DNA from 2 places in the Cupriavidus sp. 96C5-1 genome. Region 2 is predicted to be linked to the other one. Evidence: riboswitches for the same ligand, from Rfam matches in the RefSeq annotation. Region 2 holds a riboswitch; the other holds the start of a gene.
The links. A riboswitch is a leader RNA that binds a small molecule or an ion and turns the genes downstream of it on or off. The one in region 2 is predicted to bind glycine.

Region 1 (10,136 bases), on a different contig from region 2:
ACCGGGCATTTGTCGGCAATCTCCAGCAAGGAAGCACGCTGAGCCTCGTCCAGCGGACCCTGCATGGTGATCTCCCGCTCGATCCAGTCGATCTTGCCTTCGGTCGTGGCGCATTCCGCGCAGTCGGCCGCGTGGATTTTTTCGTGGCGCAATGCCACTGCCACATGCTCCAGTGGCAGGCCCTTGCGCTCGGCGTACATGCGCATGGTCATGGCGGTACAGGCGCCCAGCGCGGCCAGCAGAAAATCGTAGGGCGCCGGGCCGCCATTCAGGCCGCCGAAGGAAACCGGCTCGTCGGCCAGCAGCCGGTGCGGCCCCGCGGTGATGCGCTGCTGGTACTTGCCGGCGTGGTTCTCCTCCACGCGCACCAGCCCTTCCTCGGCCACCGCGGCCGGCACCTCGAGCGTATCGATGCCGAGATAGCGCTGGCTCCATGCGGCGATGGTGTTGGCCACATAGACAGCGTCCTCCTTGCGTGTGAGCAGGTGGTCGGCGCGGTCCAGCGAGACAAAGCTCTTCGGGTGCTTGGCGGCAATGAAGATCTGGGTGGCATTGTCGATGCCGACGGTATCGTCCTGCGGCGCATGCATGACCAGCAGCGCCTTGCGCAGCTTCGCCACGCTATCGAGCAGCTTCTGCTCAGCCACATCCTCGATGAACTGCTGCTTGATCCGGAACGGACGGCCGGCAAGGCTGACCTCCGCCTCGCCTTCCGATTCGATGCGGGCAGCCTGGTCGCCGAACAGGCCGACCACATGGCCGGGATCGCTCGGCGCGGCGATGGCGACCACGGCCTTGGCCTCCGGTATGCCCTGCGCGGCGCTCAGCACGGCTGCGCCGCCTAGGCTATGGCCGATCAGCAAGGCGGGCGCCCGGTGATGCTGCCGCAGATAGTCCGCCGCCGCCAGCAGGTCAGCCACGTTGGAGGAAAAATTGGTATTGGCGAAGTCGCCGCCGCTGCCGCCAAGGCCGGTGAAATCGAAGCGCAGGACGGCAATGCCGTGTGCCGTCAGCGCCTGCGCGATCCGCGTCGCTGCCAGCACATCCTTGCCGCAGGTGAAGCAATGGGCGAACAAGGCGAAGGTGCGTACCGGCCCGGCCGGTAAATCCAGCCGCGCGGAGAGTAGCTGACCGTCACTTCCCGGGAACTGCAGGCGCTGGGCTTCCATGGATATCCTCATGCATGACGCAAGCTGAATGAGGTTCCCACTGTAGCCAAGTTTGCGGCCGGGTGCTACTGGCTGCGCATGCGCGGCAACATGGCGCGCAGCAGGTACGGGCTGAAGCCTTTTGCCTCCCTGGTGGAGATAGCTGGCGTCATTGTCGCTTCGCCTTGCCGGGGCAGAACTGCCGGCATGGTATGGGAAGTCCGTGCCAGGCATCAGCAGCGTGTCCAGTCCGCATGGCGTAATTTACAGGGCGCCATGGCACAAATCAGGCTGGCTGAGACCGGAAAGACGTCCGGCGCCCGGCATGGCGCAGCGCTCCGGTCAGCGCAGGCCCAGGGGAGATCCGCATCCGGTTTAAGATGCTACCTTTCCGGCCTGTCCAGCCGCTCGCCTCCCAACCAGTCAACACCAACAGACAACAGACTCATGAAGAAGATTGCCCTGCTACTCGCCGCCGTTGGAATGGCCTCCCTCGCCCATGCAGCCGCCCCCGCGGTCGAAACCCTGCCCTCCGGCATGTCCATCCAGCACATCGTCAAGGGTACGGGTGCGACGCCCAAGGCCTCGGATGTGGTCAAGGTGCACTATCGCGGCACGCTGACCGACGGCACCGAGTTCGACAGCTCCTACAAGCGCGGCCAGCCCATTTCCTTCCCCCTGAACCGCGTGATCCCGTGCTGGACCGAAGGCGTGCAGAAGATGCAGGTTGGCGGCAAGGCCAAGCTGGTCTGCCCGGGACCGACCGCCTATGGCTCGCGCGGCGTGCCGGGCACGATTCCGCCCAACGCCACGCTGAACTTCGAAGTCGAGCTGCTCGGTATCGGCAACTGACCAGGGCGGATCCATCGCCATGTCGCGTCCCCGGCCGCCCGGCCGGGGCATGGCGGTTGAGGCCGGCGCTGGTCCGCGCACGGACCAGCGCCGTGAAGAAAGGCCACGATTTCGCCCGACCTGGGCAAAACGGCAGCCCGGCGCGGCTGCCGGCGAACGTGGCGAGAACGGCGGGAGCTACTCGTTGCCGCCGCCAAGCGCCAGCGGACGGCGTTTTCGCGTCACCACCAGAGGCGTTTTGGTCTCGCCGTCGGTGTTGTTCGTGCGGGCCGGGCGCGCGGCGGAGGCAGCGGGCCGCGTCCCCGTGTCCAGCTGGATAGTGGATATCGCTTGCTTGTAGATCGCCTGCATGCCGCCAGGCGTGCTAAGCATCACTACGAACGGGTCGAACGACTCGATGGAGCCGATCAGCCTGATACCGTTGACCAGATAGACCTGAACACGCTTTCGCTCTTTGCGCAGTGTGTTCAGAAAGCCATTCTGCGGATTGGAGTCTTCGAGCTGCATTGGATATCGGAAATTGGAACATGCGGGGCGTGGCCGCTGGGTATGAGGTGTAGCGATGCACAACATCGGTGCCCGCACATTGGTGTAGCGCGCCCATGCTGCGCGCTCCGTAGCATGGCGCATCGCGGTAGTGGATGCCGGCCATTCTATCGCATGCCGGGATGCAGCACGGCTTGATAGTGGTCAAGCCGCTTCCGTTCGGCCGGCCAACTGCCCGGCGCGAGGCAGGGCCGGCCCCCATTGCGGTCACGCCTGCCCCATGTTAATGTGCGCCATCCAGGAGAACGAGGCGCCCCCGTCATATCTAGGCGGGCCCCTCTACCGAAGGCGTACCCCTGAAACGCTCAGGTGCAAAAGACTGGAGACCGATAAAACTGGAGAGCGCCGGACCGGATCACCAAGGTGAACGGCATGCGGCCGCCGAAGGGGCAAGCCGGTACCCGTGGCGGGTGCGGCGAATCTCTCAGGCAAAAGGACAGTGGGGGCAGACAGGCCGGATGGCCTGCCTGCCCCTTTTTGCTATCCGGAGCCTGAAGAATGAAAGTCATCGTAATGGGGGCCGGCGTGATCGGCATCGCCTCGGCGTGGTACCTGGCCCGTGCCGGGCATGAGGTGGTGGTGCTGGAGCGCAATGCGGGCGCCGCCCGGGAGACCAGCTTTGGCAATGGCGGCCAGATCTCGGTCAGCCATGCAGAGCCGTGGGCCAACCCGGCCGCGCCGCTGAAGATGCTGCGCTGGCTGGGGCGCGAAGATGCCCCGCTGCTGTTCCGCCTGCGCGCCGATCCGGCCCAATGGTCATGGGGCCTGAAGTTCCTGCGCGAGTGCTCGGCGAAACGCTCCACCCACAATATGATCCAGTTGCTCAACCTGGGCACCTACAGCCGCGCCAGCCTGCAGGCGCTGCGCGCGGAAACCGGCATCGAGTACGACCACCTGACCCGCGGCATCCTGCATTTCTACACCAGCCAGAAGGAATTCGACGCCGCCATCGAGCCGGCGCGCATCATGCGCGAACTGGGCTGCGAGCGGCGCGTGATCAGCCCGGAGGAAGTCGTGCGGCTGGAGCCGGCGCTGGCCAATATCGCGCCGCGCCTGGCTGGTGCCACCTATACCAGCGAGGATGAGTCCGGCGACGTACACCGCTTCACCACCGAACTGGCAGCCCGGTGCGAGGCGCTTGGCGTACGCTTGCGCTATGGCGTGCGGGTGCAGCGCCTGCATGCCGAAGGCGGCAGCATGCGCGGCGTGGAAATCGCCGACGAGACCGGCGGCTACCAGATCGAAAGCGCCGATGCCTATGTGCTGGCGCTGGGCAGCTTCAGCCCGATGCTGGCGCGCCCGCTGGGGGTGAAGCTGGACATCTATCCGGCCAAGGGCTACTCGGCGACGCTGCCTGTGCTCGACGGCGAGCGCGCGCCAAGCGTGAGCCTGACCGACGACGAATACAAACTGGTGTTCTCGCGTTTCGGCGACCGCCTGCGCATAGCGGGCACCGCCGAACTCAACGGCTATGCGATGGACCTGAACCCGGTGCGCTGCGAAGCCATCGTCAAGCGCACGCTGGACGTGTTCCCGGGCATGAGCCGGCCTGAACTGGCCAGGTTCTGGACCGGCCTGCGCCCCGCCACGCCGGGCAACGTGCCGTATATCGGCGGCTGCGCCATCGACGGCCTTTACCTGAACACTGGCCACGGCACGCTGGGCTGGACGCACGGCTGCGGCTCGGGCCGCGCCATCGCGGACATCATCAGCGGGCATGTGCCGGAGGTGGATTTCGCCTTCAGCGGCGCGCTGCCGACGCCTGCAACACACCGTCGGGCAACGCTGGCGGCAAGCCCGGCCAGCGTCACGACACACTAAGGCCGCCATCCGCCGCGCACGGCAGCGCCAGGCGCCCGGCCCCTTGGGCCGGGCGTTTTGCCGTTACCATCTCCGACCACGACTTTTGCAGGCCCCCATGAAGCTCAACCAGCTGCGCGCCCTGGCCGCCGTTGCCGAATCCGGCAGCATCCAGGAAGCCTCGCGCATCCTCCACCTGACGCAGCCGGCGCTGAGCAAAGCCATCAAGGAACTGGAGAGCAGCGTAGGCGCGGCGCTGTTCGTGCGTTCGAGCACAGGAATCCGCCTGACCCCCTACGGCCAGCGCCTGGTCACCCACGCGCGGCTGATCAGCGAGAACGTGCGCCGCGCGCGCGACGACCTGGAGGACATGAAAGGCACCGTGGCGAGCGAGATCACGGTGGGCGTGACGCCGGTCACCGCGATGATGCGGCCGATGGCGGCCTGCCTGAGCACCTTCCGCCGCGAGTTTCCCAATGCCCGCCTGCGCGTGCAGGAAATGCGGCCGACGCAGTTGCTGGAACACCTGCGCGAAGGCACCATGGATTTTGCCGTGACCTCGCAACTGCTGCCGGCGGACCGCGGGCTGGACTGCACCCAGGTCTGCCGCCTGCCCACCATCATCGCGGCGCGGCGTGGGCACCCTCTGCGCGCGGCGCGCTCGGTGCGCGCGCTGCAGCAGGCCGACTGGCTGGCGGCTGACCCGCTCTCCGATACGGCTTCGCCCTTCCATCAACTGTTCGCGGGCAACGGCCTGGACTCGCCCACGCGCGTGATCGAATGCTCGTCGATGGGACTGGCGCTGGAACTCTGCTGGCAGGTGGATACCCTGGTACTGCTATCCAGCGAATCGCGAGCCAGCAGGATCATCACCGAAACCATGGATTTCATCGACGTGGCCGAACCCGTGCCCGACCGCATCGTCTCGCTGGTCACGCGCGACCGGCACGTGCTGACGTGGGCCGCGGCACGCCTGCATGACGCCCTGCTGCAGGCGCTTGCCAGCCACTATCCGGCTTTGCACGAAGGCGCCGCGCCATAAACGGCGCCATTCCGGCGCCGCCAAACCCAATAAAAATCAAATAGTTACACCCAAGGGAAGCTGGCGGAAAGCGGTCAACCGACGCCGGCAGGGCGCCTGCCCTGCCGCCTGGGCCAACTGCGGACCACCGCCACGCCTCACCCTGACGCCCCCTTCCCTCTGTTTGGCCGCGCACGAGCCGGGTCGTCGACAGCACACATGCCGGCCACGCCGCCAGCCGGGTGCCAGTCTGCCACCCAGGCCGCATGGACGGGCACGGTGGCGGGTATCGCCCGCCATTCCCGATGCGCATACCCATGAAAAAAAGCGAAGTGCGTATCCGGGGCACGGCTCTTACCATGCCCCAACACCAAGAGAAACGGGGCCGCGCCGCACCCGTTCCCTATCTGGCCCACCCGAGGAGCAAAGCATGACCACCGCGCCCACCGCGCTATCCAGCCACGCCGGCAACGCGCCCGCCGCTATCGCAGTCGACCGGCCGCACTCGCGCCGCGCCGTCATCGCCGCCGCGATCGGCAATGGGCTGGAGGTATACGACTTCACCGTGTACAGCTTCTTCGCCGCCACCATCGGCAGGCTGTTCTTTCCGTCCAGCAGCCCGCTCGCGTCGCTGCTGCTGTCCTTTGCCACCTTTGGCGCCGGCTTCGTGATGCGCCCGCTCGGCGCGGTGCTGATCGGCAACCTGGCCGACCGGCGCGGACGCAAGGCGGCGCTCACGCTCACCATCCTGCTGATGAGCGCCGGCACGGCACTGATCGCCTTCACGCCCTCCCACGCCAGCATCGGCGTGGCCGCTACCGTGCTGGTGGTGCTCGGCCGGCTGCTGCAAGGCTTGTCGGCGGGCGGCGAAATCGGCGCCGCATCGGCCCTGCTGCTGGAATCCGCGACGAAGCGCAACCGCTGCTTCCTGGTGAGCTGGCAGGCCGCCACGCAAGGCGGCGCCGCGCTGCTCGGGGCGCTCACCGGCGCTGCCGTATCGGCCCTGCTCAGCCCCGAAGCCATGCACGACTGGGGCTGGCGCCTGCCGTTCCTGCTGGGCCTGCTGATCGCGCCGGTCGGCATGTATATCCGCCGCCATCTGCAGGAAACCCATGAAGGCGGCGGGCAGCACGCCGGCATCGGCGCGGTGTTCCGCGAGCACGGCCGCACGCTGCTGCTGGGCATGCTGCTGATGACCGGCAGCACCTCGTCGATGTACATCATGGTGTTCTACATGCCCACCTATCTGGTGAGCGCGCTGCACATGCCGCCGGTCACCGCCTTCCTGGCGGCGTGCATGGCTGGTCTCGCCATGCTGGTGGCAGCCCCTCTGTTCGGCAGGCTGGCCGACCGCCTGCCGCGCCGCAAGCCCTTGCTGTTTGCCGGCGGGCTGGCATCGACGGCGCTGGTGTACCCGAACTTCCTGCTGCTCTCGTCGGGCCCTGGCCTGCCGCTCACCGTGGCGCTGATCGGCGCCGCCGTGGCCCTGATGTCGGTCGGCAGCGGCGCGGGCGCCGCCCTGATGATGGAAGCCTTCCCGCGCCACCATCGCGCGACCGGCATGTCGGTGATGTACAGCCTGGGCGTGACGGTGTTCGGCGGCTTCGCCCCGCTGATCGTCACCTGGCTGATCGGTGCCACCGGCAGCAATATGGCGCCGGCCTGGTACCTGCTCGCCTCGGCGTGCATCAGCCTGTGCGCGCTGGCGCTGTTCCCCAGCCACCCTGGCCGCGACTGAAGCGCGGCAAGACACGGTTTCCCTGTCCGACATCCAACCGCACCATCGAGGATCGTACCGTCATGACCCAGAACCCGGGCAATGTCCCGTCCGCACTGATCGAATCCGCCGCGCGCTTCGCCGAGCTGCGCCACCGCATCCACGCCCATCCCGAGCTTGGCGCCGACGTGCCGCGCACGGCCGACATGGCTGCCGCGCTGCTGCGCGAGTGGGGCTACGACGTGCACACCGGCGTGGGCGGCCACGGCGTGGTGGCGCAACTGAAGCTCGGCAACGGCACCCGGCGCATCGGCATCCGTGCCGACATGGACGCGCTGCCGCTGCAGGAGCGCACCGGCCTGCCCTACGCCAGCCAGGTGGCCGGCCGCATGCACGCCTGCGGGCACGATGGCCACACCGCCACGCTGCTGGCCGCGGCCGAATACCTGGCGGCGACCCGCAACTTCGACGGCACGCTCAACCTGATCTTCCAGCCGGACGAGGAAGGCATGACCGGCGCGCTCGGCATGATGAACGACGGCCTGTTCGAACGCTTTCCCTGCGATGCGATCTACGCCTTCCACAATGCGCCGGGCCTCCCGGTAGGCATGGCGGTGGTGCAGAGCGGCCCGATGGGCGGCTCGTCGGACCGCGCCGCCATCACCTTCCGCGGCAAGGGCGGCCATGGGGCCATGCCCCACCGCGCCGCCGATCCGACGCTGGCCCTGGCGGCTACCGTGATGGCGCTGCAGGCCATCGTGGCGCGCAACGTGGCGCCGGTCGATGCCGGCGTGATCAGCGTGGGCCAGATGCAGGCCGGCAGCACCTACAACATCATCCCCGAGACCGCGACGCTGAAGCTGACCGTGCGCGCCACCGTGCCGGAAGTACGCGACCTGCTGGAAAGCCGCATCCGCGAGGTGGTGACGCACCAGGCCGCCTCCTATGGCGTGGCGGTGGACATCGATTATGAGCGCCTGGCGCCCGCGATCTGCAATACCGTGGAAGAGGCCGCCGTCGCCCGGCAGGCCGTGGCCAGCGTGCTGGGCAGCGACAAGGTGATCCAGGTGCCGCCGTCGATGCAGATGGGCAGCGAGGACTTCGCCTGGATGCTGGAGAAGGTGCCAGGCTGCTACTTCGCGCTGGGCAATGGCACCGGCGAGTGGGTCGGCTGCTCGATCCACAATGACGGCTACGACTTCAACGACCAGTTGATTCCGCTTGGCGCGGCATGCTGGGTCGCGCTGGCGGAAGGCTACCTGCGCAGCGGCGCCTGAGGCGCGCCACGGGCGGTGCCCAGCGCGCCGCCCAGAAGACCCTGGGGCGAACCTGCCCGGGCCTGATTGCCTCGCTCTCGCAGCCTCAGTCGCAAGCGTCCTCCCTGGCCCAGACTTCCAGCCGGTCCAGCACGCCGATCAGGCGCGCGCCCTTCGGGGATAGCTGGTAGACGGTGCCACGCGGAAACGTTGCGGTTGCCAGCCTGACGATCAGGCCGCGCAGCAGCAGCCCGTCCAGACGCTCGCTCAGCACCTTGGACGCAATCCCCGGCAGGCATTGCTCCAACTCGCCAAAACGCTTCTCCCCGGCCGACAGGTGCCAGAGCACCAGGGCATTCCAGCGGTGTCCGAGAAACGCCAGCCAGTCCTCGACCGGGCACTGGACAGGCCGGCGCGGGCATGGCTGTTCCGCTTCGATCCAGGCTGCATTGCCTTCCCCTGCCACATCCGCTCCTTCCCGTTTGGTAGGTACTGCACCGCCGCGCTACTGTCGCGGCTTTTCGACGGGAAGGATAACGCCAATGTACAAAGTGATGCACCCCAAGGGGATGAACGAAACGTTCGCGCGGGCGTTCAACAGCCGGGACCTGCGGAATCTGCTCTGCCTCTATGAGCCAGGCGCGAAGCTCTGCACCGACGGCACCGGCACCGTCCTGGGCGACGAGGCGCGGATCGCCGCGGCGCTGGAGCAGCTCCTGCTGCTGCCGGGCACCATGGTGTCGCGCAACCACTTCTGCATCGAGCATGGCGATATCGCACTGCTGCGGGCGGACTGGCGCCTGCTCGATACGGCCGGGACTTCGGTTGCCTGCGGCAGTTCGTGCGAGGTGGCGCGCAGGCAGGCCGATGGCAGCTGGCGCTATGTGATCGACCATGCGGTGGGCGCCGGACTGCCTGCCCTGCCCTGAATCCGAGCCGGGCCTCGCGGGCAGCCTGCACAAGGCTGCCCGCGCGGGCCCCGGCATCCGGCCTTACACGTCGATCGCCGAATCCGACTTGACCTTGCGGCGCAGCTCGAACTTCTGGATCTTGCCGGTCGAGGTCTTGGGCAATGGCCCGAAGTACACGGCCTTGGGTACCTTGAAGCCTGCCAGCAGGGTGCGGCAATGTGCGATCAGCTCTTCCGCGGTGGCGCTGGCGCCGTCCTTCAGCTCAACGAAGGCGCACGGCGTCTCGCCCCATTTGGCATCCGGCTGGGCCACCACGGCCACCGCCAGCACGGCGGGATGGCGATAGAGCGCGTCCTCCACTTCCACGCTGGAGATATTCTCGCCGCCGGAAATGATGATGTCCTTGCTGCGGTCCTTGATCTTGACGTAGCCGTCCGGCATGCAGACGCCCAGGTCGCCGGTATGGAACCAGCCGCCGGCGAAGGCCTCGCGGGTGGCCTTCTCGTTCTTGAGATAGCCCTTCATGCAGATATTGCCGCGGAACATGATCTCGCCGATCTCCTCGCCGTCGGCGGCCACCGGCTGCATGGTGTCGGGGTCGAGCACCGCCACTTCGGTCTGCAGATGGTAGCGCACGCCCTGCCGTGCCTTCTTGGTAGCGCGCTCCTCTTGCGACAGCGTAGCCCAGTCGTCCTGCTCGGCGCACACCGCGGCCGGGCCGTAGGTCTCGGTCAGGCCATAGACATGGGTCAGTTCGAAGCCCATCTGTTCCATCTGCGCCAGCACCGCGGCCGGCGGCGGCGCGCCCGCCACCATGCCGCGCACGGGGCCGCGCAGGCCCTCGCGCCAGGCTGGCGGCGCGTTGACCAGCGCGGTATGCACGAT
Region 2 (10,136 bases):
CCCACCGCGGTGAAGGCCGGCGCGCGCAGGTGCGAGCCGCCGGCGAGTTGCTTGAGCAACTGGTACTGGCAGGCGTTGGTGTCCTGGTACTCGTCCACGAGGAAGTAGCGCAGCCGGTTCTGCCAGCGCAGGCGCACCTCCTCGTTGCGAGCGAACAGCTCGGCCGGCAGGCGGATCAGGTCGTCGAAATCCACCGCCTGGTAGGCATGCAGCGTGGCCACGTAGTTGCGGTAGATCAGCGCCGCCTGGTGATCGTCGGCGTTGGCGGCCTCGGCGATGGCGGTCTCCGGATCGACCATGCCGTTCTTCCACAGGGAGATGGTGCTCTGCACATTGCGGATCAGCTTCTTGTCGGTGGTGGCGAGCTGCTCCTGCACCAGACCGAAGCAATCGTCCGAATCCATGATGGAAAAGCGCGGCTTCAGGCCCACGTGCTCTGCCTCGGCCCGCAGGATCTGCACGCCCAGCGAGTGGAAGGTGCTGACGGTGATCTGCTTGATGGGGATGCGCTTGCCCTCGCGCGTGGTCTTGCCCTCCATCAGCTTGGCGATGCGCTCCTGCATCTCCTTGGCGGCCTTGTTGGTAAAGGTCACCGCGGCGATGTGCCTGGGCTGGAAGCCTTTGTCCTCGATCAGGTGGGCGATTTTCTGCGTGATCACCCGCGTCTTGCCCGAACCGGCGCCGGCCAGCACCAGGCAGGGGCCGTCGAGATAGCGAACGGCTTCGGATTGGGCAGGATTGAGTCCGTGGGTCATACGTGGCGGGAAGTGACGGATGTGCAACGCGGAGGCGCGCGCTGGCTGGGCGGAGGGTGGATGCTAACACGCGGCCGAGGCGCCTCCGCGGCAATGAAAGTGGCCCGGCAGGGAGGAAGTAACACTTCGTAAGGTCCGGAGCCATGGGCATGCCGGCACCGTCTAATTTTCATGTCCGCACGTGTGCGCTGCGTGCCGGATGCATGTCACGATACATTGGAGCGAATCATGAAGACCCTGCAATCCCTGGGCAAGGTGGCCTTGATCGGTATCGCGGTAGCGAGCATGGCCGGCTGTGCCGACATGAGTCCCAAGCAACGTAACACCGCGATCGGTGCCGGCGTGGGCGCGGTCGGCGGTGCGGTGCTGACCGGCGGTGACGCGCTGGGCACGCTCGGCGGCGCCGCGGTTGGCGGCGTGATCGGTAACGTCACGACCGACAACCCTCGCAGGAGGTAGGCGAGCCGCCCTGCCCTTGCGCCGTTCCCATGGCGCCGGGGTCGGCGCGGACCGCGTTGACAAAGCCGGGGCGCTCCCGTAAATTGCGCGCATCCGACCGGGAGAGCGCGCGAATCCTGCGCCGCCGAAGGGGTATCACCCGAAAACTCTCAGGCACCATGGACTGGTTGGATCGGCTTGCAACAGGCACACGATGCACGCCGTACTCTGGAGAGCGGCACCCGCCATTTTTCGACATGGTCGAATAGATGGTGAGCGTGCCCACCGAAGGGGCGCGCAAGGCCCGGGCCCAACCGGACCCGCCTTGTAATCTCTCAGGTATCGAGGACAGAGGGGTCATCCGCCGCAGCGGATTTGGCAGCGCCATGCGCGTCGAATCCTGTGGCGGATGGCCCTTTTTTCGTTTTCGAACCGAGATTTGCCTTCCCCCGAGGATTCCATGACGCTCCAGGCCACGCCCCTCAATGCTATCCACCGCGCCCTCGGCGCCCGCATGGTCGATTTCGGCGGCTGGGACATGCCGGTCAACTACGGCTCCCAGATCGAGGAACACAAGGCCGTGCGCGGCGATGCCGGCATGTTCGATGTCTCCCACATGTGCGTGGTCGATCTCGATGGCGTGCACGTGCGTGCCTTCCTGCGCGGCCTGCTGGCCAACAATGTGGACAAGCTGCAAACGCCGGGCAAGGCGTTGTACTCCTGCATGCTCGACGAAAAGGGCGGCGCCATCGACGACCTGATCGTCTACTTCTTCGCCGAAGACCGGTTCCGCCTGGTGGTCAACGCCGGCACCGCGAACAACGATATCGAATGGATCGCGGCCCGCAACGCCGCCACCAACAGCGGCGTGAAAATCACCCCGCGCCGCGGCGACAACGCCCCCGACGGCGTCGCGCCGCTGGCCATCGTCGCCGTGCAGGGCCCCAACGCCCGCGCCAAGGTCTGGAGCGCCTTTCCCTCCACGCAGCCCAGCGAAGCCCTGAAGCCGTTCAACGCCGTGGTGGTGCAGGACCCCGCCCTGGGCGAAGTCATGGTCGCGCGCACCGGTTACACCGGCGAAGACGGCTTCGAACTGGTGGTGCCCGCCGCGAACGTCGCTGGCCTGTGGGAAAAGCTGATCGCCGCCGGCGTGGCGCCGGCCGGCCTGGGCGCGCGCGACACGCTGCGCCTGGAAGCCGGCATGAACCTGTACGGGCAGGACATGGACATCCACACTTCGCCGCTCAACGCCGGCCTGGCCTGGACCGTGGACCTGCAAAGCGAACGCGATTTCACCGGCAAGGCGGCGCTGGTCGCCGCGGGCCAGACCCAGCAGTTCGTCGGCCTGATCCTGCGCGATAAAGGCGGCGTGCTGCGCGCCCATCAGAAGGTCATCACCCCCGCCGGCGACGGCGAGATCACCAGCGGCACCTTCAGCCCGTCGCTGTCCCAATCCATCGCTTTTGCCCGCCTGCCGCGCGATGTGGCCATCGGCGCCGAGGTGCAGGTCGAGATCCGCGACCGCAAACTCGCCGCGACTGTGGTTAAACTGCCGTTTGTGCGCAATGGCAAGGCACTCGTGAGCTGAACGCTCGCACCCGGTCACAGCGCGCCTGCCGGCGGTTTCCCCGTCGACCATCGACACCCTCCGGCAGGCGCTGAATAACAAATTGAATCTGGAGAATCCCATGAATTTCCCCGCCGACCTGAAATACACCGAGTCCCATGAGTGGGTGCGCGTCGAAGCCGACGGCACCCTGACCATCGGCATCACCGACCACGCGCAGGACGCGCTGGGCGACATCGTCTTCCTGGAACTGCCGGAAGTGGGCAAGTCGGTCGGTGCCGGCGACGCGCTGGCCGTGGTGGAATCGGTCAAGGCCGCGTCCGACATCTACGCCCCGGTGGCTGGCGAAGTGATCGCCATCAACGATGCCGCCGCCGCAGCCCCCGAAAGCGTCAATGCCGATGCCTTCGACGCCTGGCTGTTCAAGCTCAAGCCGGCCAACAGCGACGACGTGAACGGCCTGATGTCGGCCGACGCCTACAAGGCCAACGTCGGCGCCTGATGCCAGATCGTCATTCCCGCGCCACGGGAGTGACGGATAAAGATTGCCGCGACGCGGCCGGGCCGACCACCCGCCGCACCGCTCCCACGAGATCCTTGCCATGAACGCCCCTCTGCCCATGACCGCCGCCCAAGCTGCCCGGCCCACGCTGGCCGAACTGGAGGCGCGCGACGCCTTCGCCTCCCGACATATCGGCCCCGACGACGCCGAACAGCAGCACATGCTGAAGGTGCTTGGCTATGACAACCGCGCCGCGCTGATCGACGCCGTCATCCCCGCCGCCATCCGCCGCCGCGACGGCATGCCGCTGGGCCAGTTCACCGAGCCGCTCAGCGAGGAGGCCGCGCTGGCCAAGCTGCGCGGCCTGGCGAGCAAGAACCGCGTGTTCAAGAGCTTTATCGGCCAGGGCTACTACAACACCCTGACCCCGGGCGTGGTGCTGCGCAACATCTTCGAGAACCCGGCCTGGTACACCGCCTACACGCCCTACCAGCCAGAGATCTCCCAGGGCCGCCTGGAAGCCATGCTGAACTTCCAGCAGATGGTGACCGACCTGACCGGCCTGGACATCGCCAACGCCTCGATGCTGGACGAAGGCACCGCCGCTGCCGAAGCCATGACGCTGCTGCAGCGCGTCAACAAGCACGCTTCCAGCACCTTCTACGTGGCCGACGACGTACTGCCGCAAACGCTGGAAGTGATACGCACCCGCGCCCTGCCGCTAGGCATCGAGGTCAAGGTCGGCCCCGCTTCGGAAGCCGCCGGCGCCCATGCCTTCGGCGTGCTGCTGCAATACCCCGGCGTCAACGGTGACGTCGCCGACTACCGCGCCATCGCCGACGCCGTGCACGCCGCCGGCGGCCTGGTGGTGGCTGCCGCCGACCTGCTGGCGCTGACCCTGATCGCCGCGCCCGGCGAATGGGGCGCCGACGTGGCGGTGGGCAACTCGCAGCGCTTCGGCGTGCCGCTCGGCTTCGGCGGCCCGCACGCCGGCTATATGGCGGTCAAGGATGCGTTCAAGCGCTCCATGCCCGGCCGGCTGGTGGGCGTGACCATCGACGCGCAAGGCAACAAGGCGTACCGGCTGGCCCTGCAGACGCGCGAGCAGCATATCCGCCGCGAGAAGGCCACCTCCAATATCTGTACCGCACAGGTACTGCTGGCGGTGATGGCGTCCATGTACGCCGTGTACCACGGCCCGCAAGGCATCAAGCGCATCGCGCAACGCGTGCACCGCCTGACGGCCACGCTGGCCGGCGGCCTGGAACAGCTCGGCTATGCGCGCACCAACGCCACCTTCTTCGACACGCTGACGCTGGAAACCGGCTTCAACACCGAGGCCCTGCACGCGGCGGCCACGGCCCGCGGCATCAACCTGCGCCACGCCGGCGCCACCCGCATCGGCATCTCGCTGGACGAAACCGCCGCGCGCGAAGACGTGGCCGCCCTGCTGGAGATCTTCGCCCACGGCAAGCCGGTGCCCGATTTCGACGCACTGGAGGCCGCCGCGCAGGACGCCTACCCGGCCGGCCTGGCCCGCCAGAGCGCCTACCTGACCCACCCGGTGTTCAACACGCACCACGCCGAGCACGAAATGCTGCGCTACCTGCGCATGCTGGCCGACAAGGACCTGGCGCTGGACCGCACCATGATCCCGCTGGGCTCGTGCACCATGAAACTCAACGCCACCAGCGAGATGATCCCGGTGACGTGGCCCGAATTCAGCAAGGTCCACCCGTTCGCGCCGCTCGACCAGACGGTCGGCTACCGCGAGATGATCGACCAGCTCGAAGCCATGCTGTGCGCCGCCACCGGCTACGCCGCGGTGAGCCTGCAGCCCAACGCCGGCTCGCAGGGCGAGTACGCCGGCCTGCTGATCATCCATGCCTACCATGCCAGCCGCGGCGAAAGCCATCGCGACATCTGCCTGATCCCCTCCTCGGCGCACGGCACCAATCCCGCCTCGGCGCAGATGGCCGGCATGAAGGTGGTGGTGGTGGCCTGTGACGAGAACGGCAACGTCGACCTGGAAGACCTGGCGAAGAAGGCCGATCAGCACAGCAGGAACCTCGCCGCGATCATGATCACCTACCCGTCCACGCATGGCGTGTTCGAGCAGGGCGTGCAGCAGATCTGCGACATCGTGCACCGGCACGGCGGCCAGGTCTATGTGGACGGCGCCAATATGAACGCCATGGTCGGCACCGCCGCGCCGGGCCAGTTCGGCGGCGACGTGTCCCACCTGAACCTGCACAAGACCTTCTGCATCCCCCACGGCGGCGGCGGCCCGGGCGTCGGCCCGGTGGCGGTCGGCGCGCACCTGGCCGACTTCCTGCCCAACCAGGACAGCGTGGGTTATCGCCGCGACGACCGCGGCATCGGCGGCGTGTCCGCCGCGCCGTTCGGCTCGGCCAGCATCCTGCCGATCTCGTGGATGTATATCGCCATGATGGGTTCGGCCGGCCTGACCGCCGCCACCGAGAACGCCATCCTGGCCGCCAACTATGTGGCGCGCCGCCTGTCGCCCTACTTCCCCGTGCTCTACACCGGCCAGCACGGCCTGGTGGCGCACGAGTGCATCCTGGACCTGCGCCCGCTGCAGAAGACCACCGGCATCTCCAACGAGGACGTGGCCAAGCGCCTGATGGACTACGGCTTCCACGCCCCCACCATGAGCTTCCCGGTGCCGGGCACGCTGATGATCGAGCCGACCGAGAGCGAGGCCCTGCACGAGCTGGACCGCTTTATCGACGCCATGATCGCCATTCGCGCCGAGATCGGCCGCGTGGAGGACGGCAGCTTCGACCGCGAGGACAACCCGCTGAAGAACGCGCCGCACACCGCCGCGGTGATCACCGCCGACGCCTGGGAGCACAAGTACACGCGCCAGGAAGCCGCCTACCCGGTGGCCTCCCTGCGCACGCAGAAGTACTGGCCGCCGGTCGGCCGCGCGGACAACGTGTACGGAGACCGCAACCTGTTCTGCGCCTGCGTGCCGATGAGCGAGTACGCCGACCAGGCCTGAGCCCGTCGGCAGGCCGTGGCCGGCAGCCGCGATCCCGCCAACGCGCTATGCTCGAAGCGGTAGCGCGGCCACCCGGCCGCGCCTCGCGAACGGAGCATCCATGTGGAATCTCAGCGCCCCCTGGTGGGAATTCGTCCTGCGCGGACTGATCGTCTACGGCAGCCTGCTGGTGTTGCTGCGCCTCTCCGGCAAGCGCCAGATCGGGCAGCTCACATCGCTCGACCTGGTGCTGCTGCTGGTGCTGTCCAACGCGGTGCAGAATTCCATGAACGCGGGGGACAACTCCGTCACCGCCGGGCTGATCCTGGCAGTGACGCTGGTCGGCGCCAACCTCGTGCTGGCCTGGCTGAGCTGGCGCAGCCGGCGCTTCGAGAACGTGGTCGAGGGGCGCCCGCAGGTGCTGGTGCACGAAGGACACGTTTATCCCGACGTGATGAAGAACGCCTATATCACCCGGGACGACCTGCATAAGGCGCTGCGCCATGCCGGCTGCCAGCGGGTGGCGGATGTGCATTTCGCCATCCTCGAGAACGACGGCACCATCAGCGTGATGGTGAAGAAGGAAGTCCCCCAAACTCCGCGCGACGCTGCCAGCTCCCTGTGGCGCGCCCCGGATAACGACAGCAACGACACGCCGGTCTGAAGCCGGCGTCAGGTAGTCCCCAACCAGGAGTTTCCCGTGGCAGTCAGCGTCTTCGACCTGTTCAAGGTGGGCATCGGCCCTTCCAGTTCGCATACCGTGGGGCCGATGCGCGCTGCGCTGATGTTCGCCCAGGGCCTGGCGCGCGACGGCCTGCTGCCGCTGGTCGCCAGCGTGCGCGTCGAGCTGTATGGCTCGCTCGGCGCCACCGGCCGCGGCCACGGCACCGACAAGGGCGTCATGCTCGGCTTGCTGGGCGAAGCGCCCGACACCATCGACCCCGACACCATCGAGCAGCGCCTGGCCGCGCTGCGCGCCAGCCGCACGCTGTCGCTGCTCGGCACCCATCCCGTGCCCTTCGTGGAGAAGGAGCACATCGTCTTCTATCGCCGCGAGGCCATGGCCGAGCATCCCAACGGCATGAAGTTCCATGCCTTCAATGCCGGCGGCGAGCCCATTCGCGAGGGGCGCTACCTGTCGGTGGGCGGCGGCTTCGTGATCACCGCGGGCGCGGCCAATACGCAGATCCTGGAAGCCGACCATCAATTGCCGCATCCGTTTCGCAGCGGGCGCGCCATGCTGGAGATGGCGGCCGCGAGCAAGAAAAGCATCGCGCGGCTGATGATGGAAAACGAATGCGTGTGGCGCAGCGAGGCCGAGGTCAACGCCGGCCTGCTGCAGATCTGGGCCGTGATGCAGGCCTGCGTGGCGCGCGGCTGCCGCACCGACGGCGAGCTGCCGGGCCCGTTCAAGGTCAAGCGCCGCGCGCCCGAGCTGTTCCGCAACCTCACCGAGCACGCCGAGCGCGCGCTGGCCGATCCGCTCTCGGTGATGGACTGGGTCAACCTCTATGCGATCGCCGTCAATGAAGAAAACGCCGCCGGCGGCCGCGTGGTCACCGCGCCCACCAACGGCGCCGCGGGCATCATTCCCGCCGTGCTGCACTACTACGACCGCTTCGTGCCGAACGCCAGCCCGCAGGGCGTGATCGACTTCCTGCTGACCGCCGGCGCGATCGGCATGCTGTACAAGCTCAACGCGTCGATCTCCGGCGCCGAAGTCGGCTGCCAGGGCGAGGTCGGCGTCGCCTGCTCAATGGCCGCCGGCGCCCTCGCCGCCGTGATGGGCGGCACGCCGGAGCAGGTCGAGAACGCTGCCGAGATCGGCATGGAGCACAACCTCGGCCTGACCTGCGACCCGGTCGGCGGGCTGGTGCAGATTCCCTGCATCGAGCGCAATGCCATGGCATCGGTCAAGGCGGTCAACGCCGCGCGCATGGCGCTGCGCGGCGACGGCATGCACTATGTCTCGCTGGACTCGGTGATCAAGACCATGCGCGAGACCGGCGCCGACATGAAGACCAAGTACAAGGAAACGGCGCGCGGGGGGCTGGCGGTGAACATCGTGGAGTGCTGAGACCGTCTCCGCGCTTCCACGGCACTTTCTGCTACGCTTGCCGGGCATCCACCCCCACCCACCTGGAGTCCGGCATGATCAAGATCAGCTTTCTCTACCCGCACAGCAAGGGCGGCAAGTTCGACATGGAGTACTACCTGCAGCGGCACATGCCGCGCGCCATCGAGCTGTTCGGCGCGCATCCCGGCTACCGCGGCGTGGCGGTGGAACGCGGGCTGGGCGGCGGCGCGCCGGGCTCGGATCCGGCTTATACGGTGATGTGCCACTTCCTGTTCGAGTCGGTACAGGACTTCGCGGCTGCGGCCAAGGCAGCCGGCAACGAATTGCAGCGCGATATTCCCAACTACACCGATGCGGTGCCGGTGGTGCAGCTTAGCGACGTGGTGACCATCGCTTGACCCAGCCGCGTCCGCAACTTATCCACAACCGTTTCGTCCATCCCCGGCCCGGCCTGCCCGGCAGATTGCTGGGCGGGCTGGTGTCCTCGCCCCGGCTGCTGGCGGCCCGCCGCGCGCTGCTCTCGCGCCTGCCTTTCATGGTGCTGCAAAGCGAGGTCGAGCGGGTGGTCTACCTGAACTGGCTGGTGGACGCCAAGGCCGCCGCCAGGTACGTGCCGCCCGGCGTGCGCCTGTGGCAGCGTGACGGCAAGACCCTGTTCACCGCGCTCACGTACGCGCACCGGCACTTCGGGCCGGCCGCCGCGGGGCCGCTGCGGCGGCTGTATCCGTCGCCGCTGCAGAGCAACTGGCGCTTCTATGTCGACGAACTGCCCGGCGGCATGCGCGCCGACCGTATCGTGCTGTTCGCCAAGAACACGCTGGACAGCGCCATCTACGCGCTCGGCAGCCGCCTGTTCAGCGACGCCCTGCCATCGCACCTGGCGGCGCGCTTCGTGCACCGGCAACAGGACGACGGCGCGATCCGCACCGAGATCGTTCCCGGCGCCGGCAGCGCGCCTGCGCTGCGCAGCGCGGTGCGGCCCGCCGCCGTGCGCGGGTTGCCCGCCGGTTTTGCCGACTGCTTCGATTCCTGGGAAGCCGCGGTGGCCTTCCTGTGCCTGCAGGACAGCGCCATCTCGCAGGTGGAGGATGCCGGGCGCATCGCGCACGCCGGCATCGACCTGCCGATCGACCTGGCCGCCGTGCAGCCGCTGGAAGCGGCAAGCGACGAGTGCGATCTGCCGATGCTGCGCGAACTCGGCGCGCAGCACGCGCAGCCGTTCTGTTTCCTGGTGCCGGCGGTGCCCTTCCGCGTGCTGTGGGAACGGCTATTGTGAATAGTGAAGCAAAGCGGTGAAGCTAAGCAGTGAAGCGAACGCCGCGACACCATGTCGCGGCGCTATCATGTCCGATCCCACTCCGGCGGTACTGTCATGCAGACCTTCCATCAGCTGTTCGACGAAACCTCGTCCACGTACACCTACCTGCTGATCGACGCCGCCACGCGCGAGGCGTTGCTGATCGACCCGGTCGATCACCAGCTAGAGCGCGACCTCGCGCTGCTGCAGGCCAGCGGCGCCAGGCTGGCATGGGTGGTGGAAACCCATGCGCATGCCGACCACATCACCTCCGCGGGCCATGTTGCACTGCAAACCGGCGCGCACACGGCGGCGCCGTCGGGCTGCGATATCCGCCCAGCGCAAAAGCAGCTGATCGACGGCGATACGCTGCAGTTCGGCACGCAGACGCTGCGCGCCATCCACACGCCGGGACACACCGCCGGCAGCATGAGCTACCTGTGGGAAGAAGCCGCGCCGGCGGGCCCGGTGCGCCGCGTCTTCACCGGCGACACGC

Region 1: linked by a shared signal. The riboswitch ahead of AC3FOF_RS31685 (D-amino acid dehydrogenase) and the one ahead of gcvT (glycine cleavage system aminomethyltransferase GcvT) in region 2 are both predicted to bind glycine.

Annotation. Positions count from the first base shown of each region.
Region 1 covers NZ_JBYOJU010000037.1:25,248-35,383, forward strand. Annotated here, with positions in the region: gene AC3FOF_RS31670 (bifunctional alpha/beta hydrolase/OsmC family protein) at 1-1,169, opposite strand, end outside; gene AC3FOF_RS31675 (FKBP-type peptidyl-prolyl cis-trans isomerase) at 1,596-2,000, shown strand; partial or broken gene hfq (RNA chaperone Hfq) at 2,285-2,507, opposite strand; glycine riboswitch at 2,872-2,996, shown strand; gene AC3FOF_RS31685 (D-amino acid dehydrogenase) at 3,045-4,367, shown strand; gene AC3FOF_RS31690 (LysR substrate-binding domain-containing protein) at 4,465-5,388, shown strand; gene AC3FOF_RS31695 (MFS transporter) at 5,798-7,105, shown strand; gene AC3FOF_RS31700 (M20 aminoacylase family protein) at 7,168-8,361, shown strand; gene AC3FOF_RS31705 (winged helix-turn-helix transcriptional regulator) at 8,447-8,806, opposite strand; gene AC3FOF_RS31710 (hypothetical protein) at 8,883-9,269, shown strand; gene AC3FOF_RS31715 (acyl-CoA synthetase) at 9,333-10,136, opposite strand, start outside.
Region 2 covers NZ_JBYOJU010000009.1:50,212-60,347, reverse strand. Annotated here, with positions in the region: gene AC3FOF_RS12990 (UvrD-helicase domain-containing protein) at 1-755, opposite strand, end outside; gene AC3FOF_RS12985 (YMGG-like glycine zipper-containing protein) at 984-1,214, shown strand; glycine riboswitch at 1,303-1,390, shown strand; glycine riboswitch at 1,412-1,555, shown strand; gene gcvT (glycine cleavage system aminomethyltransferase GcvT) at 1,654-2,781, shown strand; gene gcvH (glycine cleavage system protein GcvH) at 2,882-3,262, shown strand; gene gcvP (aminomethyl-transferring glycine dehydrogenase) at 3,363-6,287, shown strand; gene AC3FOF_RS12965 (DUF421 domain-containing protein) at 6,388-6,930, shown strand; gene AC3FOF_RS12960 (L-serine ammonia-lyase) at 6,967-8,343, shown strand; gene AC3FOF_RS12955 (EthD family reductase) at 8,418-8,741, shown strand; gene AC3FOF_RS12950 (DUF2071 domain-containing protein) at 8,738-9,619, shown strand; gene AC3FOF_RS12945 (MBL fold metallo-hydrolase) at 9,716-10,136, shown strand, end outside.